DNA from 3 places in the Paenibacillus paludis genome. Region 1 is predicted to be linked to each of the others. Evidence: predicted binding sites of a transcription regulator. Region 1 holds the regulator's gene; each other region holds the start of a gene.

Region 1 (10,387 bases):
CCTGTAAGGGTGAATTCCTGTATAACTTTAGGATAGCCCATTCATTCACCTTACATAAGTGATCTTCAAACTATATATGGTATTTATTACCCGTTTTGTGGGCATTGCAAGCGTATGGCGTATTCTCTTTATTTTATTTTCTGCTTGCGGAAAAGCCAGGTTATTTATACTTATATTGGTTTGACAAAAAACCGTCCAGACGGTACAGTTGAAATCGGGGTGATAAGGTGACTATACATAACAACAGCTCCAAGAAAAAAATGATTTTGCAAGCGGCCTCCTCCATTGTTCGTGATCAAGGGGTGGAACACTTAACTCTGGAAGCTGTGGCCAAAGCGGCTAACGTTAGCAAAGGCGGTTTACTGTATCACTTTCCTAACAAGGAGCAACTGGTTTCCGGTATGGTGGATGAGCTGACCCGAAACTTTACGGAAGATGTTCAGAGCCGTGTAGAGCATGACCAGCAACAAGCTGGTAAATGGAGCAGGGCATACATTGAATCTACTTTTTATGGTTTTGGAGAAGGCAGTGACATGAACTCGGTGCTGGCAGCAGCTTTATTTACGAATCCCGGCTTGTTGACAAACATGCAGGAGAAATATGCTGAATGGCAACATAATTTTGAAAATGACGGTGTGGATCCACTGTGGGCAACCATTGCCCGACTGGCGACCGACGGACTCTGGTTTGCGGAAAAGTTTGGACTGGCACCGCCAGATCTGGAGTTAAAAGAACGCATTTACAAAGAATTGATGGACGGAGTAAAGGAGGAGAAGTAAGTGCCGTATCTGTTTTTGGCGATATCCATTGCCAGCGAACTTGTAGGAACTTCGATGCTCAAAGCATCGCAAGGATTCACCAAAATAATCCCTGTAATCGTAATGCTGATTAGTTTCATTTGCTCGTTCTTCTTTTTGTCGTTGTCATTGAAGACTATTCCATTAAATACGGCCTATGCAATTTGGTCTGGAATCGGAGCGGTAGCTACAGTTCTGATCTCAGTACTGATCTGGAAAGAAAAAATAAATACAGGCAGCGTAATAGGAATAACCTTAATCGTCATTGGTGTGATTGTGCTGAATTTGCTGGGACCTGGACATGGTTCTTCTGATGAGGCTGCCGAAACACAACAAACCAGCCTTTCCGATAGAGCCTAAGCCGAAGCTGTTGAAATAAAGATCATATACAATTTGTTCCATACAACAGTATGATGACGAAATAACTGTACCCTGCCAGAACGGTGGGGTATTTTCATATTCAAGAATAGAGGGGAGTGAGTGAAAGTTGTCTGTGCATCGAGGGAATTTTTTCATTAATGGAATTGGCGTATTTAGCGTATTGATGTGGCTCATATCGGTTGTAGCTTGTATTTACGCATTCGTACTGTTGGTTAAACTTGCCCGGAGAGGAATAATAGCCTTGGATTTGTACATATATGCTAAAAATCGTGAAATACGCGACCGGTATGAATCAGCAGACAGGAAGGACCAATATTAAGCACAATGAAAAACACCCTCGATCATTTTTTTGTGATCCTTTGGGTGTTTTTGCTTTTTGTCTGACCACCATACTGTTACTCCCTTATTGTAACCCGTGTTCCAATAGGCACGATTGCTGCAAGGGCCAGCACATCCTCATTGTACATGCGGATACAGCCATGGGAGACCATATGTCCGATGGAAGAAGGGTCATTCGTTCCATGAATGCCGTAATGTGGTTTGGATAGACCCATCCAGAATGCACCGAAGGGTCCGCCAGGCTTGGGCTGTTTGTTAATGATAGTGTATTCTCCCGCCGGTGAAACGGTAAGCATGGTGCCAATACCGACAGGGAACCCTCGGGTAACGATGTTATTGTCAAGCAAATATAGCATGCGCTGCGACAGATCAACAATAATCCGATAATTAGGCATAGGTTCAGCACTCCTTTGATATCAGAATATGTGCGGAGTGCTGTTGCTGTTCAAAGGAAATGTTATATGAGATAAATAGAACAAATGTTCGCAATGAGTAAAATGACCATTTGAAAAGGGGAAAGGGCTGCTTCACTTGAAAAAGCGAAGCAGCCCTTAAATATGAACAAAAATATTAATGGATATCGCGGAAGAGACCGATAACTCGTCCCAAAATCGTAACGCGGTTAAGACGGAGGGGTTCATAAGCCGGATTCTCCGGCTGTAGACGAATGTGGTCACGTTCTTTGTAGAATGTCTTGACGGTAGCTTCGTCTTCTTCAGTCATGGCAACGACGATATCGCCATTGTCAGCAGTCTGCTGCTGGCGGACGATTACGTAGTCACCATTCATAATGCCTGCTTCCACCATGCTGTCACCGAGAACGGAGAGCATAAATACCTTGTTGTCCCCCACATAGTGGGAAGGTAGTGGGAAGTAATCTTCGATATTCTCCGTTGCGGTAATCGGCACCCCGGCGGTGACCTTACCTACGACAGGAATACGGGTAACCGTCTGTACGAATTGATGTACATTCTCGGAATCTTCCTGGCCGAGCAGCTCAATTGCACGCGGTTTCGTAGGGTCGCGGCGGATAAGGCCTTTCTTCTCAAGCCGGTCCAGATGGCCGTGCACTGTGGAGCTTGAGGCCAAGCCTACAGCTTCACCGATTTCCCGGACGGACGGAGGATAACCCTTGCTACGGACTTCGTTACGTATAAATTCCAGGATCGCCAGTTGACGACTCGAAATCTTTGACATCGGAATCAACCCCATATAGTATGTTTGGGAAAATTATAACATAGAACTTCCGTTCGTACAAACATAAGTTCTAACAATCTGAGATTAGTAGTGGAAATAGTAGCTTTTTACCATATTAGTATCTAATAACGGCTTGGAAATGGCGGGAAAAGGCAAAGCCGGTGCTGGAAACTGGCACATTTATGGATACGGAAAAAAAGCGAACAATTGTTCTAAAAAATCTATTGATCAAAACACATGTTCGTGTTATATTATTTCCGAAAGTAAGAACGAGTGTTTGGAGGACGATAACAATGTTAAAATACAGTACATACCGCAGCATCTACGAAGAGGCCGGTGAAGTTGAATCTACTAGAGGACAATCTGCTTCTAATCATATGAATGAAATGAAACAATCCGCCGCCGCTTTATTTGCAGCGATCTTAGGATTATGCCGTAAAGAATATCTCGTGAAGCTTGTGCTGGTCTTTATGCTTGTTGTATCCGGATTTACAGTTGTTGGTAATGTTTTTGCAAGTTCAGCATCATTAGTGAAGCAGGAAAAGCGGGTAGTAGTTGAACGCGGAGACACGCTCTGGAGTATCGCCCTTAAGAACAAACCAGCGGGTATGAAGACGGTCGTATATATAGAAGGAATTAAAAAAACAAGCGGTTTGAAGAACGGGAACATTCAGGCCGGAGATATACTGACATTGCCTGTGTATTAACTTCATCATAAGCAGTATAGACTGACGTAAAGAGCTTTCAGGGGGTAGACCTTGACAAGCTCTTTTTCTCATGGCAAAGTTAGAATGAATTTATAGGGGAGGGGAAAGCATTGAATATTGACGAATTGGTCGCACGCATCAATGAACTGGCACGCAAACAGAAGAATGGCGGCCTGAGTGAAGAGGAATTGGCTGAACGGGCCAAGCTCCGTGAGATTTATCTGGGCAACATCCGCAGCAACTTCCGGGCCCAGCTCGACACCATTGAAATCGTGGATAATGATGAGCATGAACAAGGCAACAAGGGACTCAAACATTAGTCCAGTGTGTCTTTTTCATAGATATTACAGGATGACTAGGGGGAACTGACATGGCCCGTTCTTGGGAAAGAATGGTTCAACGCAACACACAGCAGGTTAACAAGCAAAGAAAGAAGCAGGGCAAGGATTCCATTTATGCTTCTTCGTCAAAATCAGCTGCGAAAAACAGTGATATCTTTAAGGGCCGTAACATTGCATTTCCAGTTGTTCTAATGCTGCTTGGAATTATGTTCTGGGTGGTAGGCTCGATCGACGAGGCCAGAGGCAGCGGCATCCTTGCCAATTGGCTGGGCGTCGTTCTTTACTTTGCGCTGGCGGCACTTCTATTCTTCCGGCGTCCGTATCTGAAGGTTGAGCGCAACAGAGTGTCTACGATTAAGTATAACCGTGAACGCTGGCTGCAGGCGGGAGATATTGAGAAGATCACATTGTCCCGTGGAGTGGTTGTGCTTAAATATAAGGGCAAGCGCAAACAGTGGATTTTCTCCAAGCTGATTAACCGTTATAACACTGAGGCCATGGGTGTACGCCTGGAGGAGTTCGGCAAAGCCAATAACATCGAAGTAGTACACGAGTAGGAAGATATAACAGCATAGGGAGAGGGAGAAATCTAATGCCAATTACCGCCGTACTATTTGATCTTGACGATACATTGCTCTGGGATGAACGGAGTGTTGAAGAAGCCTTCCGCAATGCATGTGAAGCTGCAGGTGACTCCATTGATCCTAAAGAGCTTGAAGTTGCCGTTCGCAGGGAAGCCAGGAATCTTTATGAGACTTATGAGACGTTCCCTTTCACAAAGATGATCGGGATTAATCCTTATGAAGCACTTTGGTCCAATTTCTCAGCTGGAGAACAACCGGAGTTCCGTAAGCTCCAACAGTTGGCTCCTGTATACCGTAAAGAGTCGTGGCGGCGTGGTCTGGCCTCCCTCGGTGTCGAAGATGAGGTGCTTGCCGAAACGCTGGCAGACAGGTTTGCTGCCGAGCGCCGTAGCCTGCCTTACATGTATGAAGAGACGTTACAGGTGCTTGATGCGCTCCGTGGTAAAGTGAAGCTGCTGCTGCTCACGAATGGTTGCCCGTCACTGCAGCAGGAGAAGCTCGACGGAGTGCCTGAGCTTATCCCCTATTTTGATCATGTAGTCATCTCAGGCAGCTTTGGCAAAGGAAAGCCGGACAAGGATATCTTCCTGCATGCTCTTTCGCTGCTAGATGTAACCCCTGAACAAGGGATGATGGTCGGCGACAAACTCACGACGGATATTAAGGGCGGCTTGGCCGCTGGCTTGACTACTGTCTGGATTAACCGTACTGACAAATTACCAAATCCTGAGATTCAGCCGGATTATAGAATCGGCCATCTCTCTGAGCTCCTCCCCCTGGTACAATCGCTATAGTGTAACCTTTGTAAAGCCGGTATCCCCTAATGGGATGCTGGCTTTTTTGCGCTCAAAGCAAGAGGTTGGTCAATTATTATAGGGAGAGAATCCATCTGTATATGACTAACTTCACGAAAAAGGCGTGAAAGTTTAAGCAATCTTCTAAAATTGCGAATATGTTGTGTATAATAGTAAAAGAATGCAACCGCAAGCTGGAAATATCATTATAAATTCTACCCTGGTCGGGAGGACTCCGGATGATGAAACCCAAGAAGCTGATTGCTCTTTTTACGATTGCGGCGATGTCAATGATTGTAAGCTGTTCAGGTAATAATGGAGAATCAAGCCATATGCATGACGGATCAGAGCACTCTATGGAACCGATTCACGTCGAGCTGAGCTGGAATCCGGGGGACGTGTCGGTAAATCAAAAGGTAGTTTTCGAGGCTGTGGTTACCCAGGGCAGTGAAGCTGTGGATGATGCGAAGGCGGTGCTTTTTGAGATTGTGAATAAAAATAATGAAGAAGACAAGCAGGAGCTTGAAGGCAAGCTCTCCGGCAACGGTACATATAAAGCTGAGGCGATCCTGATGAAGGAAGGCAACTATGATGTGACTTCGCATGTAACAGCTAGAACACAGCACTCTATGCCGACTAAAGAAATTACAGTGCAGCCATAATGAAATAGAGATAGAGGCTGGCTATAAAGAAAAACTATTATGCAGAGTGGAAAGGAAGGCTTTTCGATTCCGCTTTATTCTGCTAAACTTACTCTAATGTTTTACTGGGGGGATATGAAGTGGCTAAATACACACTTGCTGAAAGCTTGCAGCAGCGGATACTGATTTTAGACGGAGCAATGGGCACGATGATTCAACAGGTGCCACTTACCGGTGAAGATTTTGGCGGGGATGAGCTGGATGGCTGTAATGAGATGCTTGTGCTCACCCGTCCGGAGGTTATACAGACTATTCATGAACAATATCTTGAAGCAGGCGCAGATCTGATCGAGACGAATACCTTCGGCGCAACCTCGGTTGTGCTTGCCGAATACGATATCCCTCAGCGGGCCCGGGAGATTAACCTGGAAGCTGCGAGGCTGGCCAGAAATGCTGTTGACAAGATTGAGACGCCCGATCACCCGCGTTACGTAATCGGGGCAATGGGCCCGACAACAAAAACGCTTTCGGTCACCGGAGGCGTAACATTCCAAGAGCTGGTGGATAGCTACGAGGAGCAGGCTATAGCGCTGATTGACGGCAAAGTGGATGCCCTGCTGCTGGAAACTTCCCAGGATACTTTGAATGTGAAAGCCGGAAGCATCGGCATCCGCAACGCCTTTGAGAAGGCAGGCATCACTTTGCCAGTCATGATCTCGGGTACTATCGAACCGATGGGCACGACGCTCGCTGGACAGAATATTGAGGCGTTCTATATCTCGCTGGAGCATCTGAAGCCGATCTCCATCGGGCTGAACTGTGCAACCGGACCCGAGTTTATGCGCGATCATATCCGGTCGCTCTCGGCAATTTCTTCGGCAGCAGTTAGCTGCTATCCCAATGCCGGGTTACCGGATGAGAACGGGAACTATCATGAGTCACCGGATTCGCTTGCCCGCAAGCTGGCAGGTTTTGCCGAGAAGGGCTGGCTGAATATTGCCGGCGGGTGCTGCGGAACGACACCGGATCATATCCGGGCGATGGCAGAGACACTAGCGGCTTATCCGCCGCGCCAGCTGGAGGGAAGTCATCCGCCGGCATTGTCAGGCATTGAGCCTGTTTACGTTGAGAGTGACAACCGTCCTTATATGGTAGGTGAGCGTACGAATGTACTCGGCTCGCGGAAATTCAAGCGGCTGATCGTGGAAGGGAAATACGAGGAAGCCTCGGAGATTGCCCGGGCACAGGTCAAGAGTGGAGCTCAGGTCATTGACGTCTGCGTACAGGATCCGGACCGCGATGAGATCGAGGACATCAAGCTGTTTCTGGAGCTGGTAGTCAAAAAGGTGAAGGTTCCATTGATGATCGATACAACCGATCCCAAGGTTATTGATCTGGCGCTGCAATATTGCCAGGGTAAAGCGATTATTAACTCCATTAACCTTGAAGATGGTGAAGAAAAATTCGAACTGGTTACACCGCTGATTCATAAATACGGGGCTGCGATTGTCGTAGGCACGATTGATGAATCCGGACAGGCCATTAAAGCGGAAGACAAGCTGGAGGTTGCCAAACGCTCCTATGATCTGCTGGTGAACAAATATGGGCTGGCGGCAGAGGACCTGATATTTGATACACTCGTGTTCCCTGTTGGTACAGGGGATGAGCAGTATATCGGCTCTGCTAAGGAGACCATCGACGGTATCCGCATGATTAAGGAAGCCCTGCCTTCCGTGCATACGATACTGGGGATCAGTAACGTTTCCTTTGGACTGCCGGAAGCGGGCCGCGAGGTGCTGAACTCGGTCTTCCTGTATGAATGCACGAAGGCCGGACTGGACTATGCCATCGTGAACACGGAGAAGGTAGAGCGTTATGCTTCCATCCCGGAAGAAGAGCGCCATCTGGCTGAGCAGCTGATTTACAATACGAATGATGAGACTCTGTCTGCCTTCGTTGCTGCGTTCCGTGAGAAAAAGGTTGAGAAGAAAGAGAAGATCTCCAATCTTTCGCTGGAGGAACGGCTCGCATCCTATGTGGTTGAAGGAACGAAGGAAGGGCTGATACCTGACCTTAACGAAGCGCTGACCAAAAGTGGTCCGCTGGAAATCATCAACGGGCCGCTTATGGCTGGAATGTCCGAGGTGGGCCGGTTATTTAACAACAATGAGCTGATTGTCGCTGAAGTGCTGCAAAGCGCTGAAGTGATGAAGGCTTCTGTCGGCCATCTGGAGCAGTTTATGCAGAAGGACGAGACATCGGTGAAAGGCAAGATTATGCTGGCCACCGTCAAAGGGGATGTCCATGATATCGGTAAGAACCTTGTGGAGATCATTCTCTCCAACAATGGTTACCAGATCGTTAATCTGGGTATAAAAGTACCACCTGAAAATATCATTGAAGCTTTCCGCCGGGAGAAGGCCGATGCGATCGGCCTGTCCGGCCTGCTCGTCAAGTCGGCGCAGCAGATGGTCCTGACTGCCCAGGATTTGCGCTCAGCAGGTATTGATGTGCCGATCATGGTAGGCGGTGCCGCGTTGACCCGTAAATTCACTAAAAATCGTATCCGGCCTGAATATGACGGCCTGGTACTGTACGCTAAAGATGCGATGGATGGTCTGGATATCGCTAACCGGCTGATGAATCCGCTGGAGCGGGCCAAGATTGAAGAAGAGGTCCGCCTTGAAGCGGAGGCGGCGGTTGCGGTGGCACCGCAGCAGGAGCTTCCGGTGCTGACCCGGGCCGTCCGGTCCAAGATTTCAGCAGATGCACCTGTATTCATTCCGCCGGACGTAGAGCGCCATGTGCTGCGCGGCTATCCGCTAGGTCATATCATTCCATATGTGAATATGCAGATGCTGCTGGGCCATCACCTGGGATTACGCGGTTCGGTGGAAGCACAGCTTGCCGCCGGGGATGCCCGCACCGTGGAATTGAAGGAGACAGTGGATGACATCCTGCATCACGCGATGCTGGAGGGCACCATTAAGCCTCATGCCATGTATCAATTTTTCCCGGCACAGTCCCAGGGTAACGATATACTGATCTATAACCCGCAGAACACTGCAGAGGTTCTGCATACCTTTACTTTCCCGCGGCAGAATGTCGAGCCGTTTCTCTGTCTTGCCGACTTCCTGAAGCCAGTGGAGAGCGGAATTATGGATTATGTCGGGTTCCTGGTCGTTACCGCCGGTCACGGTGTCCGTGAATTGTCGACTGAACTGAAAGAGAAGGGGGATTACCTCCGTTCCCATGCTTTGCAGGCAGTGGCGCTTGAGGTTGCTGAAGGGCTTGCTGAGCGTGTTCATCACATGATGCGGGATACCTGGGGCTTCCCGGATCCTGCAGATATGACGATGAAGCAGAGACATGGTGCGCGGTACCAGGGGATCCGCGTTTCCTTCGGATATCCGGCCTGCCCGGATCTGGAGGATCAAGGGCCGCTGTTCAAGCTGCTTATGCCTGAGGATATCGGTGTCCATCTTACCGAAGGCTTCATGATGGAGCCGGAGGCGTCAGTATCAGCGATGGTCTTCGCCCATCCAGAAGCGCAGTATTTCAACGTAGAGAAGCTGTAAGCTTCCCAATCCCCATGGACTTGTCTGAAGGTGGAAATCCTACTAAGCGGAACCTCCCGTAATCGGGAGGTTTTTTGCTGGGAACGAAGCTGGAGCGGAAGAAATGCAGAGAAAGATGATTTCATTTCGTAAAAGAGGTAGAATGCATTTCATAGGTGTAAGGAAGATGTTTTTGTCTTTACAGAAAAAAGAGAGGAGGATTATTATGGAGGTTTATTTTCTGGGCACTAATGCAGGTGTGCCGACCCTACAGCGCAATGTTACCTCAATTGCCCTAAGACTGCTTGAGGAACGGCGCAGTTTCTGGATGTTTGACTGTGGAGAAGCCACTCAGCACCAGGTCTTGCGTTCTCCACTGCGGCTGGGTAAGCTGGAGAAGCTGTTTATTACCCATCTGCACGGTGATCACCTGTTTGGCTTACCGGGTCTGCTGTCGAGCCGCGGATATCAGGGTGGAACTGCTCCGCTAACTGTATATGGTCCACCGGGCCTGAAGGCTTTTCTGGACATTTCATTATCCGTCAGCCAGTCCCGTATTCCATATAAGCTTGATATTGTAGAGCATACCGGAGGTCTCGTGTTTGAAGACGACAGCTTTAAGGTGGAGGCTGGCCTGCTGGAGCACCGGATTGACAGCTATGGTTACAGGGTAACAGAGAAAGACAGTCCGGGAAGTCTCAATACAGAACTGCTTCGAAGCTATGGGTTGAAGCCGGGGCCGCTTTACGGCAAGCTGAAGAAAGGTGAAGATGTCGTTACCGATGAAGGGACGCTCATTCGCGCTGCAGATGTGGTCAACGAGCCGAAAAAAGGACGCATCGTGACTATTCTGGGCGACACACGGCCTTGTAAGGGAAGTCTGCCGCTGGCACAGGGTGCTGATCTTATCGTCCATGAGGCAACCTTCGCCCATGAACTGGCGGATATGGCCTATCAATATCATCACAGCACTGCCCGGCAGGCGGCTATGCTTGCCCATGAAGCGGAAGGACGGGAACTGTTACTGACACACTTCAGCTCACGTTATA
Region 2 (10,387 bases), on a different contig from region 1:
TCCCTGTCCCCCCTTTATTTTCCTAACTTAGTATACTAAAGGACACTGAATTTACGCTATACTAATTAAGCCTATGCTTGTGATACTAGTTTTGTACGAACCTGAATCATGAAGCTATGCTCACAAAACTTAAGCCTATGCTTCCGATGCCAGTTTTGTACGAACCGAATCCATGAAGCTATGCTCACAAAACTTTTAGGAGGAGCAGATGTGAAAAAGAAGAAATTCATCCCCAGTCTTATCATCATTGCACTGTTGGTCCTGGCGGCTTACTGGTTTGAAGATATTGGCCAGAACGTCACGACGCCTTCTTCGGAAGCCTCCGAGGTGGTCCAGCTCGAATTCCCGGCGGATCGTTACCCGGAGACAGCCGGACATATCCAGGAGGCAATCAGCAGCGGGGAATCGGCGATCTGCACCATCAACCGTGGGGAAGCCGAAGCGAACCGCAAGGAATCCTTAAAAGGGGTGCCGACCAAAAAAGGCTACGACCGTGATGAATGGCCGATGGCCATGTGTGACGAAGGCGGCGCCGGAGCCGACATTGAATACATAACGCCAAGCGATAACCGCGGGGCAGGAAGCTGGGTAGGCAATCAGCTGGAGGATTTTGCCGATGGAACAAAGGTAGAATTCATGTTCAAATAACAAAGAAACGGATACCGTCCTCCCGGAAGGTATCCGTTTCTTTGTGTACATAGCGCTACGCAGATTCCCTCAGTCCTTCCAGTGGCCGCTGATCGAAGTATGCGCCCCAGGCTCGGGAGTTTCCCAGGCCACCAAAATAACCGCCGATTCTATAGGCTGTGGCAGCTGCCATTGGATATGACCCTCCAGCACCAGCTCGCGAAATCCGGAATAGATTCCCGCCGGTGTCCGCCCGCTGAGCCTTGCAAGCTCAGGCAGTGTAGGCATCCTCCGGAAGTGGTTGCTGAAATGGTACATGATCCTCAACAGCTTGCGCGCTGTATCATCCAGCATAACGGGCCTTTGCCTGACGCCAGGCAAGGATGTTTGCTGTCCGGAATACCCTTGGACCGCCCGTGGTCAGACAAGTGGCCCGGAGCAGCCCGCCTTTAATCCCATGAACCTCAATTCTGCGCTGGGTGATGTTCCCCGACTTGTCCTCATATATGATCTCAATAACCTGCCCGATCAGCTTCTCCAATTCTTTTGCACTCATGTAAACCGCCTCCTTTAGAAAGCCCAGGAATATTTGTATGTATTATATGCGAACAAATGTTCTTTATGCAATCTTCCGTGAATTAGGCGTAATATAAAGTGGGATAATATTCCACGCGCGGAGAGCCAAGGTGTTCTATATTTGTTATCGGGGAAAAAGGCTTTACGGGCCCATGTCTGAGGAAGAAGCCTTCAAGGAATGGTTTGCACTTGCAGGCACGGTAAAAGAACTTTATATCATTGAAGTCGACGAAACCACGGGAAGAATCAAACGTCAGATTGGACCCACAGCCCGTAAAAAAAAGAAATAGCCCCATCTGGCATATGCCTGACGGGGCAGCATTCGATTGAGTCTGATTTAGAATATACAGGCTTTTGTAATAATTACCAGAAGAATAAAGAGAACCAGAATGGAGGTTGTCGATGTCCATGGACTTACTACCGGCATAACTGCCGGAGGACCTTGGTTTACTCCACCAACGTTATTACCGCAACCGCAACCATAATCTACACCCATTAATTAATTCCTCCTCGTGAATATTGAATACAGCACAGAATATGTCAAAGCCTGATTTACCGTATGGGCCAAACGGCAAAGAAATGTCATTCACCTAAAGTATCGGCCCGTCATTGTCGATATACAGTATGTAAATTCAAAGCTGTGAAGCTTCAAAAAACTTAGCGTATGCTTTCGATGTGAGTTTTGTACGAAGAACTTTCAGGAAGCATTGCTCACAAAACTTAGCGCATGCTTCCGAAGCGAGTTTTTTGTGACGCAGCATCTAAAGTAGTAAAGCTTCAAAAAACTTTCAGGAGGTGCAACATGGACATTGCTGCATTATCAATGGCGATGAGTCAGGCGTCCCTACACCAGGCTGCAGGGCTGCAAGTCATGAATATTGCCACAAAAACGACTGAGATCGAAAGCCAGAATCTGGTCCAAATGCTCCAGCAGAGCCCACACCCCAATTTGGGAAAAACACTTGATATTGTAGTTTGATTGATTTATGCTTACATACATAAGAACATGAGTTCCGGTTATCCTTGAGCCCTTTGGGCTTTTCTTTTGGCCATTAATACGAACATACGATCCTATATCGAGGTGATTCCCATGCAATCCTACTATCAAATGACCGCCCTGGAGAAATGGACTGAAGATTTATATCAGCGGTTGAACGTGCAACAGCCGTCGCAAATCTCCATTGAGTACATATCGGAGCGGCTGAATATCTGGATTCATTATCTGGATGTAAGAAGCAAGAGCATTGAAGCCTCTGCAGGCATGTACAGCATGTTTATTGACAGCCGCCTTCCACCCGAACTGCAGCGTCTCGAGTTCCTCCATGAGCTCTGCCATTTGCTTCGCCATGCCGGTAACCACACGCTGATGCCCGAACAGTTCACACAGGCACAGGAGGATGAATCCGAGCGTTTTATCCTTTATGCGGCGATGCCCTACTCCATGATTTCCGCCAGAATGTTGCCTGAACTCCGTGAAGATGCCGTCCAATATATCGCTTCAACCTTTCAGGTTCCTGCTGAGCTGGCCATGCAGCGGATTGACCAAATTCAGAGACGAGTGTTCCAGGGGCAATTGATGGCTGTGATGGAAAGGAACGAAGACAGAAATTTAATCCACCGACATATTCGGTAAACGCTGCGGGGATAATAAACCTATGCATAATGAAATGCAGAGACCTTATGTATAGGGTGAATTTACCCGCAAGGGGGAGCGAAATGGACGCCATTCAAGTCATCCAGTTATTAATGACCCATCCGGATTACAGCGTGGATGCCGTGCATCCTGATATCCCGGATTTCGTTGGCATTGAGACCATTGAGGTCGATCATGAAACCCAGACCTTCTCCATTCTGCTGCAAGAACCGAAGGAAGAAGATTAGGGGAACCCATGAACAAAAAAGTGACCCCGCCGGCGTCCGGCAGGGTCCATATCTATTAATAAGGGGGGTATGTGTTTACTATAATCCCGTTAGCTTAAGCCCTTATGAAATCCCGCTGAAGATGAACTGAATCTTTTCCGGCACTACCATCTATCTGCTGCAGCATGTATCCTTCTTCATCCTGATAGCGCTTGTCTGCACTACACTGCTCGTTCATGAGAAGAACGAATGAACACTCTGGCTAGCCTGCGCTCACAAACTGCATTACGCCTATTGCCGTCAGCAGGAAAAACACGATCAGAATCCCCCATATTACCCTGCGCAATATTTTTCCGGGGTCATTGCCGGGTGGATGCCCGCCTTGATTCTCCAGCGTAGCTATCCGGCGCTCAAGCTCCTGAATTTTCTTTTGCTCAGACATATTCTCCATCTCCTTTTTCTGTGTATACTCAATAAAACGCTTCCAAATCCAAAAAGTTTCATAAAAGGAAATTAACCTTTCTTTCATCTCTCTGTAACCTATCTCCCAATTTATTCCTTTACTATGGGAGGAGGAGGGGATTTCCATGAAAACACTCTGGGTTCTTATGTCCGTAATCCAGCTTATGTTCGCATACAGTCCGCAAGCCGGTAACATAGATGAAGATAATAACATCCGTACATTCCAATATACTTTGGAAGCTGGGTACAGCTGGAAGGCAACTTCAGCAGGTTCAGGAATGTATCAGGCAGATAACCGTATCTATATGAGCAATGACAGAGGCATATCCTGGCATAAGCTGAGCGATTCCTTAAGCGGCACTTTGCCAAGCGGCCCCATTGGAGACCTCAAGTTTAAGACGAAGGACACCGGCTGGATTACGATCCATTCTCCACGACAAGGCGATATTGGACTATATAAGACAACCGATGGCGGAATTCACTGGGCCAAAGAGCAGCTTGAAGTGCCTCCCAAATACGCTGCCGTTCAGTTTAACCCTGCATCTCCTATATTTTTCACCTCTACAAATTATGGAATCGTCCTACTGAATGAAATCGGGCTGCTGAACGAGGAAGGCCAGACTGAAACCTCTCTACTCTTCTATGCAACGCAAGACAATGGACGTCATTGGACCCCCATCATGGATAGACCTGAGGGAGAATGGAACGGTTTATCCTGGAAGGCCTCCTTGGATCAGAAATCCGCAAGCTACTCATGGAATATTACTATCGGCGATAGAACTTGGACTTCATCCAATGGGGAAATCTGGTCTATGAAATAAGATCCTTAGCATTTATAAAACGGGTGTCTTGAAGGATGGGCACAGCACTGCTAATATTCACCTGGCAGCAATAGGTCACATCGTCTTCATACCCGCGCTCACGGAGTTCACGGGCACTCGCACAATCCCATATAAGCTCCCTGATGGTTTTGCTGGAGTACTTCAAAGCTCCAATACAGACCTCAGCCTCAGGAGATTTGCTGCCGGTTAATTGGGAAAGAATCAGACCTGCACCTAAATAATCTTCAATGCCTGGACGCAAATTATTTTCACCCTCCCTAACATCGGACCACCTTTCGCCGCAGGGGACCACAGTGATATTTGCCTGCAGTTGCTGCATTAAACGGTTAGCAACCTCAGCCACGGCAGACGCATTAAGGAAACATCCGATGAGCAGCGCCGGCACCTGTGAAGCAATCCACGTACAAGCAGCACCATTTAATGAACATAATACAAAGTCACGGCCAAAATCAGCAGAACTAAACGACAATGGAGACAGGGAATGCCCTCCTTCTCTGATCGCCTCCGCTCTTCCCCAGACGATTTCCGCACTGTTGGCTCTGGCATATGCTTTGGCATTCTCATTGATTGGCGGGGGATACGGAAAGACATTAGCCTTGTGCTGAACCGCAGTCACTACCGTAGAAGAGAAGCTGAGCACATCAACTATGATCACAATGTCCCCGCGTTCAGACGCGGCCCGCGCTCCTCTTTGCCCCCATTCCACTTTGACTTTATACGGTGCCTGGTCATAAAACATCGGACTTCCTCCTTTATCCCAATATATTCTTCAATCACTAATACACCAAGGTAAAATGCGATCCATGTACCCTGAATGTCAATTACTCACCAAACGATTCGCTGCCGCCTCTTTCTTTATAGGCTGGAGATTATATTTGCTATAATATAAAGTTGAACATATACAAGTTCTATAATTTTGTCTTTGTAACTCTTTGGGGGCTGGCGATCAGACCCTGACAAACATATACCTTTTATGATCTTTCAGATTAGGAGGACATTTGATGAGCTCCCCCTTTGTCCCAGTTCAAGCCCGCTCCTCCGTTCTTAACTTGCCCGGTAAATATAACGAATGGAGGCCAAGTGTTAAATTACATAAATATGTATACTGTTACTGGCTGTCTACCATCCGCAGTTCCCAAGACTCCCAAAGCCCAATTTCCATATCCGGCAGGAAGGAAATGATTGCCCCCGACGGCTGCATCGATATCGTATTCCAGATAGGAAAAGATAGGGCAACCCTTCATGGCATGATCGTTGGCACGTTGGACCGGTCACTTTATGTGGATCTGGCGTATGACCGCTTGCACACTTTTGGAATCCGATTTTATCCGGGAGGGCTGCAGGCTTTCTTGAGAGAACCGGCCGATTTATTCACGAACCAAATCCTTGACCTAAGCGAGATATGGAAACAACTCCAGACGGAGTTGACCGGCCATTTGCAGACTGCCGCTTCCATGGAACACTTCATACTTCTGACCGACCGCAGTCTTCTTTCCAGATTAAATGACTCTCCGGCCGGGGATGATCTTTTTCAGAACGCCCTTGTCCATATCTGGCAGGCTCAGGGGATTCTCACGGTCAAGGAGCTCGCCCGAAGAGAATGCATCAGTGAACGGCAGCTGAGGAGAATCTTCTATGAACGCACCGGCGTAAGCACCAAAACCTTTACGCGCATCATGCGCTTTCAAAGCGTTCTCGGGATGCTGAACAGGATGGAAGGCAGAAAATTGACCGATGCAGCACTGCAGACCGGATATTATGATCAGGCTCATTTCATACATGAATTTCAAAGCATCTGCGGGCTGCTTCCCAGCGAATATATCAAAAGCTTGAACTAAGCCTGTCCGTTTTTTACAATTCAGCTATTGTCATGTCTTATACAATAGAGCAATACAGGAATTAGGAGGCTAGACATGACCAACATTCAGTTCAGGCTCGAACAATACATGCAAACCTGGGAGGATGCGGAACGTTTTAGCGGAACCGTGCTGGTTGCCCAGGGAGATCATATTTTATTGGAGAAGGGATATGGATACGGAAATCATGAGTATGCCATGCCGAATACACCCTCCACTATTTATAATATAGGCAGCATCACTAAGCTGTTCACGGCAGCGGCTGTAATGCAGCTGTATGACCGGCAGAAGCTTCGCCTGAACGAGCCCATGGAAACTTATTTTCCCGGCTATAGACACGGAGACCGCATCACCATTCATCATTTACTGTCCTCCACCTCGGGGATACCGGATTACACAGAGCTGAGCCAATATAGTCCAAGAGACCGGCTTTCTGCTGAAAGCATTCGGGAGTGGTTAAACCACGAACTCTTGCAAGGTGAACCTGGACAGCAAGCGCAGAAGAGCAACTCGAATTTTGTCTTCCTCGCCAGAATCGTTGAGATTGTGTCGGGCATGGAGATCGGCGCTTATTACGAGAAATTTTTATTTGCTCCGCTCGGACTTAAGCATACCGGAATAAGCTGCAATGAGGAGATTCTCACCAATAAGGCATACGGGTATTCCTGCTCGGGTGAAGGCGTAGTCTGTGCAGAATATTACGATATGTCTGGTGCCTTTGGAAGCGGATTTCTCTATTCCACTGCGGCCGATTTGTTCACATGGATCCAGGCGCTGGGCAGCGGCACAGTAATAAGCAAGGAAGCCTATGACCGTATGCTTACTCCTTACGGATATTTGTGGTACCTGGAGGCTTCGGCGGGATATGGCTGTTGTGTAAAGGGCGAGCCTGTAGAAGAAATGTTTATGGACGGGAATATTTATGGATACACCTGTACCCTGCAGCGATACATATCCGGAGATTTCACCGTAATTGTACTCAGCAACAACGATGCCAGCCCTGTAGCCCGCCTTGTAAAGGGCCTGAGAAGCATTCTGTACACTGGGGCGACCTCCATAATAGTCAAACCGGAACTTGCGGACACCGCGGACTATGAACAATATAGACACTTCGCGGGGGTGTACTGCTTTCCGCCAATGGGCTGGCATTTTACAATTCATTATGAAGAAAGCCTGCTGTATGTAGACCGGCTGTTCAATCAGGAGTTCAAAAAAAAGAAGTTCCAGCTTAAATTAGTTGCAGATACCGCGGAAGCTGTAGTACTGGCCTGCGTGGTGTGTGAAAGCACCTTTACTTTTCATAAGGCTACGGAAGTAAAGTCCCAGCAGGTAACCTACAGTTTCGATACCTTGAACCTGCCCTATGAGAGATCCGGCGGATAAACCGGTAAACAATAAAGCAGCGGAAGCCTGAGCAGAAACAATACTCTTGGCAGCCGCTGCATTTGTGTGTGTGTGTAACTTAGGAAGCTGGATAAGCAGAAGTTACAGCCAGAATGATTTGGTAATAATTACGAGCAAAATGAACAATACCAGAATTGCCGCAGTCGATGTGCCCATACCGCCAACATAACCTTGATTTTCTCCGCATCCACATGAACCCATTTCCCATTCCTCCTTCAAAAGTGAGTACAGCATAGAATATGCAGAATGCCCTTCACTGCTTGGGTGAAATGGAAATGTGTTATTGTGCATTCAGCCGGTCTGGTTTATTTATCCGCCATGAATGTTACGTATGTTGCTGCTGCAAATACAACAACCAGCACCAAAGAAATAACGCCCATAATCCGTTCATTTTTCCAGGCACGAATTGTGTTTGCAATATATAGGATCATGAGCCCTGCCATCATTAGCGACAGGTTAATGCCCGTTATAAACAACACAACAAACCCAATCATTACACAACCCCAAATAATCATGAACCACAAAGGATAATTTTTAAAGATCGTTTTAAGCATTTTTCGCCTGCCTCTATTCCATCTCAAATTTATACTTCCCTATAATCTCACAATCCAGTCTCGCTAGCAACGGAGGAAGTTTGTCCGGCAGCCGTAAACCAAAAAAGGACAAGCTCTAAGAGCCTATCCTTTTCCATTTAGACTACATAATTCCATATTAATCCGATTTATACGAGAGGCGCTTGAATCAATGTTGCGAAATTGAACTTGTGTACGTGACCATCACTTAAAGTAGTTTGACCCGTAACAAAATGGACGTGTTTGCCGTTACCTACTGAAATAGCTGGCCCTGTTCTAATCTTCTTCAAATTATGAAAATGATTCAAGAAATCAGTTCTTTCCAAATCAATCTCGTGGACATGACTTGCTCCTGCCCGAATCGCTTGCCCTGTAACACCTGCGAACCGGTGGTTGTGCCGATCTGCACCTTCTTCAGCCAGTTTAGTGCTCCCTTCAAATTCATGTACGTGTCTCTGTGCCTGAGTTGAGCCTGTTCTTGTCTTCTTTATTGTAGGCCGTTTCTTCTTCATCCGTTGTCTACCTCCCTAAAATTATGCAGCTTCACAACATCTTATTAAGGCAAACTCGGATAGGTGCACAGCCATTGTCAGGTCTTTTCTGGATTCAAAAAAAAACCACAACATAGCAAAAGGGGCTGACCCAAAAGCCATGAAATGGCTGCTTGGGTCAGCCCTTTTTTAACGTAGGAGATACGTAAGCTTTTTGGGTGGACGCTCCGCGAACGGACCGTTGTTCCAATCGCTGTTGTCCCCAGATTTTATTTATTCTCCTTAGCGGTGAAAATCCGGGGACAAAGGCGACCGCTTCCGCTTTTCCACAATCGTTCCGTCCTCTCCGCTGTTTAAGCGGGAATTGGACCTACAATCTTTAAAAAACGCAAAAAAAAGAAACCATCCTTTGGTAAAATGGAGTTACCACACAACCATTTCAAAGGAGAGGTTTCTTTTGTACATTCAATATACCATGGACCAACTTTGCTTGCCAATGGATCTGGAGGAAGATATTCCAGAACATCACCTCGTTCGTATCGTCAACGCCGCCGTTAACCGGCTGGACGACGGCATTTTTGACGCGGCCTACCCGGGTGGTGGCCGTGACAGCTACCATCCTAAAATGCTGACCAAAGTCATTATTTACGCCTACACGCAGCGCATCTATTCCTCTCGCCAAATCGCCAAATCCATTCGGGAGAACATCCCCTTCATGTGGCTCGCCGGTCGGCAGCGGCCAGACTTTCGGACGTTGAATCGATTTCGTTCCCAGCGGATGAAGAACGTTCTCGAAACCGTATTTACCGCCGTGCTTCAGTTTCTGGCTGACGAAAAATACGTTTCCCTCGAGCATTACTTTGTGGACGGAACCAAAATCGAGGCGAACGCCAATCGCTACACGTTTGTTTGGGGGAAAGCCGTCAGTAAACACAAAGCCACACTGCAGGATAAGGTACATGCCCTGTTCGCTGACATTGAAACGGCAGAAGAGCAGGAAGAACAAGAGAATCCAGGTAAAGATCTGGCTGAACTCGGCACAGATTCCGAAGTGAGCAGCGTGAAACTTGAACAGGTGGTGCAAAAGCTCGAAGCTCAGCTGGCCCAAAAACCGAAAGACAAGCCCTTGAAAAAGGCTGTTCGGAAGCTGCGCAAGGATTTGCTTCCCCGACTGCTGAAGTACGAACAATACCAAAAGCTGCTTGGTGACCGGAACAGTTTCAGCAAGACAGATCCAGATGCAACGTTTATGCGGATGAAAGAAGACCACATGCGAAATGGCCAGCTGAAACCGGGATACAATGTGCAAATCGGGACCGAAAACCAATTTATTTTAGCCTACAGTTTACACCAAAGACCGACCGACACCCGCTGTTTAGAGCCGCATATGGAAAAAGCGCAGCAGATCCTCGGAAAACTGCCAAAGACAGTCATTGCGGATGCAGGCTACGGCAGCGAAGAAAACTACGCCTATCTGGAAAAGAAAGAGATTCAGGCGGTGGTGAAGTACGGCAGCTACCACAAGGAAAAGAGCAAGGCCTGGAAAACGAATGTTGGTAAAATCGAGAACTGGACATACGATGCAGCCGAAGATAACTGGACGTGCCCATGTGGGAAAATGCTGCATTTCCACAGGGAAAGCAAGGAGACCTTAGAGAGCGGCTATGAAATTCGTAGACGTCATTACCGAAGCAGCT
Region 3 (10,387 bases), on a different contig from region 1:
TCCATGCAAGTGATGATCAGCATTTTTTTATCAGGGAAGCGGCTGGTCAGATAGGCTTCGTATTCTTTTTTCTCGACAAACTGTTTGTTGAACTCCAGGATATTTGTAATTTGAGTCATGACCATGCTTCCTCCTAAAAGTTTTGTGAGCATAGCTTCCTAGGTTTACTTCGTGCAAAACTTGCCTCGGAAGCATACACTATGTTTTGTGAGCATAGCTTCCTGTGTTTAGGAATATATGCTTAAGGGTTAACGGGGAGTTACTTCGCAAGTAATTCCAGCCCCTGGCTGGGGTACTTCGGTATTGCGCAAATCTCTTACAAGAATATTCTTGCCATAAATCTGTGAATGACTGTCCAGCTTGAACGAAGAGAACCGCTCCTCGGCATCAAGCCGCATTTGCGCTTCATAAAAGATCTCCTGCTGGCGGCTGATGATAAAAGGCAACTCGTCTGCATCAATGGAAACATCGCCGGATTGTGCTTCATTAACGATCAGCAGAACATTGATTCCGTCGCAGCCGCAACCCTCCGTATCATAAAAGAGTTTAAAAAGCCCCGGCTGATCCCCAAGCCTTTCCTTCAGCTTCCTCTCGGCCAGAGGTGTAATCTGAATCTTCATGTTCTGTTCACACTCCTATCGGCTTAATGATAAAGTATTTCAAATTAGAGATGTAAGGCTCTGAAGTTGATTATACTTATTTAAAAAAGTATCATCAAGAGGAGACGCTAAAACAGAGAAAGCAGGTGCTCGGATATGGAACAGACGGTTAAAGAAGAGTGGGAGAAATTTGAAGAGCTATTATTAAAAATCAGCGGGTATTCTGAAACAATCGGACTTTTGCATTGGGATCTGCGTACAGGCGCACCTCGTAAAGGGGTGGAGATCCGTTCGGGTACGATCGGCATGCTTAGCGGAGAACTGTTCAGACTCCAGACTTCGCCGGAAATGGGAGAGTTCACTGAATTTTTCAGCCGCCCGGCTGTCAGCAGCCAGCTAAGCGACAACCAGAACAAAATCGTGAAAGATTGCCGCAAAGAGTTCGAGCGCAGCAAGAGCATTCCATCCAAGAGATTTGAGGAATATTCGGTTCTGTCGGCTCATTCGCAAACCGTGTGGGAAGAAGCCAAGGATAGCAATGATTTTGCCTCCTTTGAGCCGTTCTTAAGCCGGATTGTTGCCTTTAAGCAGGAGTTCATTGATTATTGGGGTGTCAAAGGCACCCGATACGATACGCTGCTGGATATGTACGAACCAGATCTGACCACCGAAAAAGTCGATGGGATCTTCGATCGTCTGCGCAGCCGCCTTGTTCCGCTGGTGGAAGCCATCAATGCTTCGACTAACAAGCCGGACACGAAATTCCTGAGTGAAATCTATGCCAAAGAGCAACAGGAGAAATTCGGCCTCTTTGTTCTGGGGCAGATGGGCTATGACTTTGAAGCGGGCCGACTGGATGAAAGTGTACATCCTTTTGCAACCGGGCTGAATCCAGGCGATGTGCGCATCACTACCAACTATTTGCTGGACAACGTTACTAGTGCTATTTTCAGCTCGCTCCATGAGGGCGGACATGCTCTGTATGAGCAAAACATCAGCAAGGCTCTGGTCGGCACACCGCTGGCTCAAGGGGCATCTATGGGCATCCATGAATCCCAGTCGAGACTGTGGGAGAATATGATCGGCCGCAGCCGGGCCTTCTGGCAGCGTTATTACGGCGATCTGCAGCAGCATTTCCCTGAACAGCTGACAAATGTGGAAGTGGAAGATTTCTACCGTGCGATCAACAGTGTGGCGAATTCCTTCATCCGCATCGAAGCCGATGAGCTGACTTATAACCTGCACATTATCGTCCGTTATGAAATCGAGAAGCTGATCTTTAATGAAGGTCTGGAAGTGAAGGATCTGCCAAAAGTATGGAATGCCAAATATCAGGAATACCTCGGCATTACACCGCCGACCGATGCGCTTGGCGTACTGCAGGATGTCCATTGGTCCGGCGGTGACTTTGGTTATTTTGCCTCATACTCCCTTGGTAATATGTATGCTGCGCAAATTTTGAACACTCTGCGCAAAGAGCTGCCGGAATTTGATGCTCTGATCGCCGAAGGCAATCTGCTGCCAATTAAGGAATGGCTTACAGACAAGATCTACCGGTACGGTTCGGCGCTGACGCCTTCACAAATTATCGAACAGGTGACCGGCGAACCGCTGAACCCGGATTATCTGGCTGACTATCTTGAGGCGAAATATACGGAGCTTTACAAGCTGTAAATCCCAAATGAGGCTATAGGCTGGAATGAGTTCCGGGAAAACGATATAATAGAAGGAAACCGCAAACGGAAGGATTTTATTATGGCAAACACGCATACTTACAGCCGCAGGGAAGAGGTAGCCAATGCAATTACTCATGGTATAGGTACGGTACTGAGTGTAGCTGCACTTGTCCTGCTTGTTGTATTTGCCAGTCTGAAGGGGACTGCTTGGCATGTAGTCAGCTTTTCCATTTATGGAACGACGATGCTGCTTCTGTATCTGAATTCCACACTGGTTCATAGTCTCAGGGAGGGCAAAGCGAAGGATCTGTTCGAATTCTTTGACCACTCCTCGATTTATCTGTTTATTGCCGGTACCTATACACCATTTTTGCTGGTAGCCATTCGTGGCACGCTTGGATGGAGCCTGTTCGGCATTATCTGGGGAGTGGCATTCTTCGGAGTATTGTTCAAGGCCTACTTCGTCAAAAGGTTTCTGTTCATGTCCACTGTCTTCTACATTGCGATGGGCTGGCTGATTGTGATCGCCTGGAATCCTTTATCGGCTGTAGTGGCCGGAGGGGGCATGACACTGCTGATGGCAGGTGGAATATTGTACACGCTGGGGACCATCTTTTATGTATGGAGAGGTTTCCCGTACCACCACGCCATCTGGCATGTGTTTGTACTGGCGGGAAGTGTGACCCACTTTTTCGCGGTGCTGATTTACCTGCTTCCCATCCGTTAATTCAGAGCATTTCGGGACAGAAATTAGGGTTTGGGCACAAAGAATAAGATGACAAGCAAAAAGGCTTGACATCTTTCTTTGTTTTCGGTATCATAAGGGACGTTGTGAAGCTGTAAAGTGTTTTTCCTTGACGAAGGGAGTGCCCTTAATGAGTCAGGAGAATAGGCTCGAGAAAACTAACCGGATTAACTTGTTATTTGCTTTCTATGAACGCCTGCTTACTGACAAGCAGCAAACGTTTCTTAAATATTATTTCCACGATGATTTCTCACTCGGAGAGATCGCCGCGGAATTTGAAATCAGCCGCCAAGCCGTTTATGAACATATTAAACGTGCGGAGCAAGTGCTGGAGAATTATGAAGAGAAGCTTGGGCTTCTTGCCAAGCATGAAGACCGCAACCGATATTTAGAAGAACTGCGCAGACTGCCGGACAATGGGATGCTGCCTGAGCAATATAAACAGCGGTTCACGGATATCCTGGATCGTTTGCAGAGGTTAGAGTAGCATGAAGGGAGACAGCCGCATATGGCGTTTGAAGGTTTAACCGGAAGATTGCAGAATGTGTTCAGCAAGCTGCGCGGCAAAGGAAAAGTAACTGAAGATGACGTCAACGAAGCGATGCGTGAAGTGCGGCTGGCGCTTCTGGAAGCCGATGTTAACTTCAAAGTAGTCAAGGACTTCGTGTCCAAGGTGAAGGAGAAGTCGATCGGCAAGGAAGTGATGGACAGCTTTACTCCCGGCATGGTCATCATTGATATCGTTAACAAGGAATTAACCGACCTGATGGGTGGAAGCCAAGCGAAGCTGGCCAAGTCCAATAAGCCGCCGACAGTCATTATGATGGCGGGTCTGCAAGGGGCCGGTAAGACGACCACTTCAGGCAAGCTGGCCAAGCTGCTGCAGAAGGGCAATCACCGTCCTTTGCTTGTAGCGGGCGATATTTACCGGCCGGCTGCAATCAAGCAGCTGCAGGTGCTGGGCGAACAAATTAAGGTTCCAGTATTCTCTCTGGGAGATCAGACGAGCCCGGTGGAGATTGCCAGACAAGCGGTCCAGCACGCGAAGGACAACGGACTGGATTATGTGATCATCGATACTGCAGGCCGCCTGCATATTGATGAAGAGCTGATGGAAGAGCTGAAGCAGATCCATAACGTCGTGAATCCTGACGAGGTGCTGCTTGTAGTGGATGCCATGACAGGTCAGGATGCTGTAAATGTAGCCGACAGCTTCAACAAGCAGCTTGAGCTTACCGGCGTAGTGCTGACGAAGCTCGACGGCGACAGCCGCGGTGGTGCGGCATTGTCCGTCAAAGCCGTAACCGGCACTCCGATCAAATTCGCCGCACTGGGCGAGAAGATCGATGCGCTGGAGCCGTTCCACCCGGAACGGATGGCTTCACGGATTCTCGGCATGGGCGATATGCTCTCCTTGATCGAGAAGGCTCAGGCCAACATTGATACCGAAAAAGCGAAGGAAATGGAACGTAAGATGCGTAATGCGGAATTTACGTTCGACGATTTCCTGGAGCAGATGGATCAGGTCAAGAAGCTTGGTCCGATCGACCAGATTCTCGACATGCTGCCTGGCATGAATAAAGCCAAAGGCATGAAGGACCTGAAGGTCGACGACAAGCAGATGGGCCGCGTCGAAGCAATTGTTCATTCGATGACCAAAGCGGAGAAAGCCCAGCCAGAGATCATCAATCATAACCGCCGCAAGCGCATCGCCGCAGGCAGCGGAACCAACGTAGCCGAGGTTAACCGTCTCATCAAGCAGTTCGATGAAATGCGCAAAATGATGAAGCAGTTCTCCGGTATGATGGGCGGCGGCGGCGGTAAGGGCGGTAAGAAAAACGCCATGAAGCAGCTTAAGAGCCTTGGCGGCGGCAAGGGTATGAAGTTCCCTTTCCGTTGATTTAAGAAGAGTTTGCCTTTGGTAGTTTCTAATAGATCAGACATTGTACAACATCAGATGATCAAGAGGGTCTTAATCTTTTGATCTTAATCTTTTGATCTAAAGAGTTTGTAAAACCAGTTCCCTAGTACCGCCCGTTGTTAAGCGGGTCCCGCCAGGGACGAAAAGCGGTCCTGCTCTAACTATCCCAGGTCCCGCCAGTCTGAATGCCCACGCCAATTGCACTTAGCCGGGTGTCCAGAGGGCAGAGCCCTTGGGGCCCTCCCTTGGCTAAGGGAGGGTTTGGGAGGGATCGAAAAAAGGTTTCCGGCAAACTCTTCCCAATCTTTCGATATTCTTTTAAGGAGGTGAATTTCGTGGCAGTACGTATTCGTTTGAAAAGAATGGGTGCACATAAAGCGCCTTTCTATCGTGTAGTGGTTTCCGATTCCCGGTCCCCTCGTGACGGTCGTTTCATCGAGGAAATCGGTTATTATAATCCGATTGAACAACCGGCAGTAGTTAAGATCGATGAGGAAAAAGCTCTTAAATGGCTTCAAACAGGTGCACAAGCATCTGATACCGTCCGCAACTTGCTTTCCAAAGCAGGCGTGATGAAGAAGTTCCATGAGCTGAAGCAACAGAAATAATGACTGATTGCGAGGGTCCTCTATGGAAGAATTAGTTGGTGTTATTGCTAAGGCTTTAGTGGATCATCCAGAAGATGTGATCGTGCGGACTGTAGAGAAGGATCACCTGATTGTATATGAGCTCTCCGTACATCCTGATGATGTCGGCAAGGTCATTGGCAAGCAGGGGCGGATCGCCAAAGCGCTTCGCACAGTAGTCACATCTGCAGCAGTCAAGAGCGATAAACGCGTTACCGTGGATATTTTATCTTAATGGATGCGTTCAATGAGGGGCTAGGGATAGTATATCCCGGCTCCTTTTTGTTCAAATATAGCAGTATAGATTAATGTACAAAGAACCAAAATAGGCGTTGCCGTGCCATTTATGTACGAGTCCTATTGCAGCAGTAACGCTGATAATATTTGAAGGAGAGGATTATATGACGGAAGAGTTAACCGTAGGCAGGCTGGTCAATACCCACGGCATTCGCGGGGAGGTCAAGATTTTATCGCATACCGATTTTCCGGATGTCCGCTTTGCACCGGGCAAAAAGCTGCTGCTTATCCCCGCTGATGGAAGTCCGAAATTCGAGGTGATCGTGGAATCCGCCAAAGAGCATAAAGGGATGTTCATTGCCAAACTGAAGGGCTATACCAACATCAATCAGATCGAGAAATATAAAGGCAGCCTGCTTAAGGTTCCTAGTGATGATCTGGTCGAGCTTCCGGAAAATGAATATTACTTCCACCACATCGTTGGCTGCGAAGTATACACTGATGAGGATGGAAGCCAGCCGCTGGGCACGATTACAGACATCCTGCAGCCTGGAGCCAACGACGTCTGGGTTGTGAAGCCGGCCAAAGGACAGGATATTCTTATTCCGGTCATCAATGATGTAGTGCTTGACGTGGATATTGCAGCCCAGAAAATCACCGTTCACCTGATGGAAGGACTATTGCCATGATGAGAATTGATGTGCTGACGCTCTTCCCGGAAATGTGTGAGGGTGTATTTGGCACAAGTATTCTTGGCAAAGCACGTGAAAAAGGTATCGTCTCCCTAAACGCAGTCAATTTCCGTGATTTCTCAGGCAACAAGCATAACAGTGTGGATGACACGCCCTATGGCGGAGGGGGAGGGATGGTGCTGAAGCCTGACCCAATCTTTGCTGCCGTGGAACATGTGCTGGGCATCTCGCAGGACGGAGTACAAGCTGAGGAGACCACCGCGGGGAGTTTTCCCGAAAGCGACGATGTAAACGGAGATGAGCGCCAGCATGGTACTGGAGCAATAGTGGAACGTACGTCTGCTTCTCCTGTGAAACCGCGTATTATCCTTATGTGCCCGCAGGGAAAACAATATAACCAGCACATCGCCGAGGAATTGGCCCAGGAGCAGCATCTGATCTTTATCTGTGGCCATTATGAAGGTTATGATGAACGGATCAGAGAGCATCTCGTAACGGATGAGCTGTCCATTGGGGATTACGTGCTGACTGGTGGTGAGCTGCCCGCCCTGACGGTCATCGATTCGGTGGTGCGGCTGCAGCCCGGGGCCCTCGGAAATGAAACCTCAGCGATAACAGATTCGTTCAGCACCGGCCTGCTAGAGTATCCGCATTATACGCGTCCGGCTGAGTTTCGGGGATGGAAGGTGCCGGATATGCTGTTGAGCGGTCACCATGCCAATATCGAAATATGGCGGCGTGAGCAGGCTCTGGAACGAACCCTGGAGCGGAGACCGGATCTTCTGGATACCGCCGAATTAACGGTGAAGGATAAGAAAACACTGGAGCGTTTGCGCCAGCAGCAGAACAAGCCTGAACAAAATAATTAATGGCACAAGGCATATCACACGTCTTTTTAACGTATATTACGTTGAGGAGGCGTTTTTTGTTATGTAGTGATTAATTTAACAGACACATAAGCTTCACAAAAAAATAAGAGCAAATGTGCGTAGTTATCCTTTTTTTAGGGTAATAAATAGAGGTGCCGCAATAAGATATGCAGCTTAGATGCAGCTAGCTTAACAATTGAAAGGAATGAACTGAAAGTGACTACGAATACGCGTGAAGAATTTAAACCGGACGTGGACACTGTCCACAAGGAAGCGGAGCCGCTCCGCACAGTAAGCGATATTATCGATTTTTATACGAATCGTAAATCGTAACCCCCTTTTTTGAGTAGAGAACAGACCCTGGCAACAGGTCCAATAGGAGAAGTGCTATAGTAATAGCAGCAGTAACCCAAAAAAACCATTAGAACAGACGGATCAATGACCCGCTGCTTTAATGGTTTTTTACATGAAAAAGACCGTCCGAAGACGGTCTCTCTACCCGAGGCGCTGTTTTATTACTTTGATCCGTATCCCGCGCCACCAAAGCCAGTTGTTCAGCCGTTGGTCCGGGTAAGGGATACGTTCAGCATGTCATGCTTGATGTGAACGCACCTCCTTTCCTTGTGCCAAGAGTATAGCATAACGTAATTTAAAAATCTATAAAATTTTAAGAATATATTAAAAACTATTTTCACAGAAGAAAGCATTGCTTTGATGAGAACCCGGAGATCTGCGCTTATTTTCGTTTTAGAACGTCAATAGCCGCCGCATAAGGTCCGCAGCTTCCTCTGCAACCTCGGCATCCGGGATTGCTAAGTCACCGATGCCAGCCTGGCATTGATAACGAATCCGCAACGTGCCATCTATGTGCTGTTTTTCTATAATGCTAATTCCGCTCTGATGTGCCTGCGCCTTTATCATGAGCTCTTCTTGCGTTAATCTTTCCCGGGCCTGTGTCAGCCACGCGACGTACGGGTCAAGTGTGTGCATCGAGAGGAATATCTGGGAGTCCCGTTCGAAGGCGGCTTTCACCATCGGAAGGATCGTGTAAGGACGGATGAAGTTGCGGACTTCTGCGGTGATAGATGCGGGTGAGTTGCGTGTTGCGGACATTACAGTGCCTCCGTTCGATTGCGAATGTATGTTCGCATTATATCGCATGTGAACAAGTTTGTACAGGTGCGCGTTATTTTATTGCATAGGTGCACGGCCATACGCTATAATAAACGCGAGATTGGTAAAAAGCTGTGACGACCGTATGGGCAATCGTTGACAGAACGTGATAATGGCGCGGAAGTTACGGAGTAGCCGTCGGGGTATAGCGCAGCCTGGTAGCGCGCACCCTTGGGGTGGGTGAGGTCGCAGGTTCAAATCCTGTTACTCCGATAAGACACTAAAAAAACCGCTTCATACGGATTCAAGATTCCGTATGAAGCGGTTTTTTGTCCAAATATAAGAATTTATATGCTTCACGCTATAAACTATCCTTCTATTTCTCGCTGAAACGGATACCGTCCTTTTGAGGACGGCAAAGCCGTTTCCACTTGGTTATCGTCGCTCTAGTACTTCACTGTCACTGCGGGTAAGCTTAATGATCCCAGTAACCAATGCATATAATGCAACAACCGTGAGTACGATAATGGCCCAGACGTAGTTTCTTACTGTGTAAGTAAGTGATGCAAAGATTAGGAACAAGGCGATGCGCAGTATTCCCTCGTTAATAAAATTTCTCCCTGCTGTACTCATGATTCATGCCTCCTTAAGTTCGGATTAGTACATATACAAGCCCGTAAGCGCTTTACTGTTTGTAATCTTATTATAAACCTTTTCCAACGAAAAAGACACACATTGTTCACAAGTTATTTATTTCACATATATTTCACAATGGTAACTTAGCCGTTACCGGCTAATCCCTCCAGTCATAATATAAATCATTACAGTAAAGGAGGAGTTACGGGTGGAAGCATATTATAATTGTCTGCAATGCAAAAACAAAAGGGTACGGATTATGACAACCGATGGAAAACAGCATGAAGGTATCATCGTGGATGTGGATCGGAACAATGTCTATCTGAAAACGAAGGGCAACGGAAAAATGAAAACCTCGGCATTTTACCCAGGCAATTATTACGGTGGTTTTTATGGGTACGGCAGTGAAATTTTAACTTTAAGCTTGTTTACACTGCTGGCAATCGCGCTGATCTAAAAGGCGAAAAAGTGGGCCTCCCTAATCTGGGAAGCCCACTTTTTGCGTATATACGTAAATTTTGATATTCGGTTCGGTGTCTTTCATTTTAGTTCTGTATGGAGATGGAGCCGATTTCCGTGGATAGGGACAATAGCGGTCCACCCCCGTTTAAATCATGTTTGCCCGAACCTGTACCGGAAATATGTCCAAGCTCACTGGAGGCCTCCACGGTGCATTTGAGACTGCTGTCCAAAGAGGCGGATATTTTACCTATGTCACTTTTAGCTTTGAGACTGCTGCCGTTTTTCATCTCATTGATATTTAGCTCGATGCTTCCGGTATCTGTCTCTACCTTGGACTTGCCGGTGACTTCAACATCCCGGAGTGTGATGGCTCCAACATCGCTCGAAATGTCAAAGGTTCCCTGCAACTGGCTCAGCTCAATAGAACCTACATCATTATTGATTTCAAATCTGTCGACACTAGCTGGAAGCTCAATCAGGTAGTTGATGCTGAAATCTGAATAGCCGTATTTTTTGTGTGCCCAGGACCATAAATCCTTTTTGGGACTGTCCTTGGCATAGGTGGATACTTTAAGCTCGTCACCGCTAATTTTTACAGATACTTCAGCATTATCAAACAACTCTGGAGCATATTTGCTGGAGGCATGATGGGCTACAATAGTAGCGGTTACGTTGACAGTATTTCCTGTAGAGGAGATGACCTCAACCTCACCCACTGCATTGTCCAGGGTAAGTGTAGAGGAAGACCCCACTTTCGAGGTGGCAACAAGTTCTTTGCTGACACTGTCGGCTGTGATCTGTTCTGCCACGA

Evidence for each region. The regulator LexA, encoded in region 1, represses DNA repair genes until DNA is damaged. The targets are predictions, from matches to a motif close to CGAACATATGTTCG.
Region 2: a site for LexA is predicted at 2,262-2,275, ahead of ACAN56_RS14775 (ImmA/IrrE family metallo-endopeptidase). Genes of this name have one in related genera too.
Region 3: a site for LexA is predicted at 8,500-8,513, ahead of ACAN56_RS16895 (YhjD family protein). Genes of this name have one in related genera too.

The regions. Positions count from the first base shown of each region.
Region 1 is NZ_JBGJZP010000001.1:534,116-544,502, reverse strand. It holds gene ACAN56_RS02375 (TetR/AcrR family transcriptional regulator) at 228-779, shown strand; gene ACAN56_RS02370 (DMT family transporter) at 780-1,157, shown strand; gene ACAN56_RS02365 (L,D-transpeptidase) at 1,574-1,912, opposite strand; gene lexA (transcriptional repressor LexA) at 2,088-2,714, opposite strand; gene ACAN56_RS02355 (LysM peptidoglycan-binding domain-containing protein) at 3,008-3,421, shown strand; gene ACAN56_RS02350 (DUF896 domain-containing protein) at 3,532-3,741, shown strand; gene ACAN56_RS02345 (hypothetical protein) at 3,792-4,319, shown strand; gene ACAN56_RS02340 (HAD family hydrolase) at 4,355-5,140, shown strand; gene ACAN56_RS02335 (FixH family protein) at 5,380-5,802, shown strand; gene metH (methionine synthase) at 5,982-9,359, shown strand; gene rnz (ribonuclease Z) at 9,565-10,387, shown strand, end outside.
Region 2 is NZ_JBGJZP010000006.1:398,175-408,561, reverse strand. It holds gene ACAN56_RS14805 (NucA/NucB deoxyribonuclease domain-containing protein) at 211-648, shown strand; gene ACAN56_RS14800 (hypothetical protein) at 718-981, opposite strand; gene ACAN56_RS14795 (hypothetical protein) at 971-1,183, opposite strand; gene ACAN56_RS14790 (hypothetical protein) at 1,356-1,493, shown strand; gene ACAN56_RS14785 (YjcZ family sporulation protein) at 1,541-1,699, opposite strand; gene ACAN56_RS14780 (YjfB family protein) at 2,006-2,182, shown strand; gene ACAN56_RS14775 (ImmA/IrrE family metallo-endopeptidase) at 2,294-2,836, shown strand; gene ACAN56_RS14770 (hypothetical protein) at 2,920-3,084, shown strand; gene ACAN56_RS14765 (hypothetical protein) at 3,326-3,505, opposite strand; gene ACAN56_RS14760 (WD40/YVTN/BNR-like repeat-containing protein) at 3,651-4,346, shown strand; gene ACAN56_RS14755 (2-phosphosulfolactate phosphatase) at 4,336-5,106, opposite strand; gene ACAN56_RS14750 (DUF6597 domain-containing transcriptional factor) at 5,369-6,205, shown strand; gene ACAN56_RS14745 (serine hydrolase domain-containing protein) at 6,281-7,606, shown strand; gene ACAN56_RS14740 (YjcZ family sporulation protein) at 7,709-7,828, opposite strand; gene ACAN56_RS14735 (hypothetical protein) at 7,933-8,181, opposite strand; gene ACAN56_RS14730 (YmaF family protein) at 8,349-8,711, opposite strand; gene ACAN56_RS14725 (IS1182 family transposase) at 9,148-10,387, shown strand, end outside.
Region 3 is NZ_JBGJZP010000008.1:5,549-15,935, reverse strand. It holds gene ACAN56_RS16945 (beta-class carbonic anhydrase) at 1-119, opposite strand, end outside; gene ACAN56_RS16940 (iron-sulfur cluster biosynthesis family protein) at 249-620, opposite strand; gene ACAN56_RS16935 (carboxypeptidase M32) at 756-2,273, shown strand; gene trhA (PAQR family membrane homeostasis protein TrhA) at 2,355-3,002, shown strand; gene ACAN56_RS16925 (putative DNA-binding protein) at 3,151-3,507, shown strand; gene ffh (signal recognition particle protein) at 3,529-4,920, shown strand; gene rpsP (30S ribosomal protein S16) at 5,277-5,549, shown strand; gene ACAN56_RS16910 (KH domain-containing protein) at 5,572-5,802, shown strand; gene rimM (ribosome maturation factor RimM) at 5,969-6,493, shown strand; gene trmD (tRNA (guanosine(37)-N1)-methyltransferase TrmD) at 6,493-7,365, shown strand; gene ACAN56_RS16895 (YhjD family protein) at 8,113-8,478, opposite strand; tRNA gene ACAN56_RS16890 (tRNA-Pro) at 8,678-8,751, shown strand; gene ACAN56_RS16885 (hypothetical protein) at 8,914-9,111, opposite strand; gene ACAN56_RS16880 (LSm family protein) at 9,323-9,571, shown strand; gene ACAN56_RS16875 (DUF4097 family beta strand repeat-containing protein) at 9,660-10,387, opposite strand, start outside.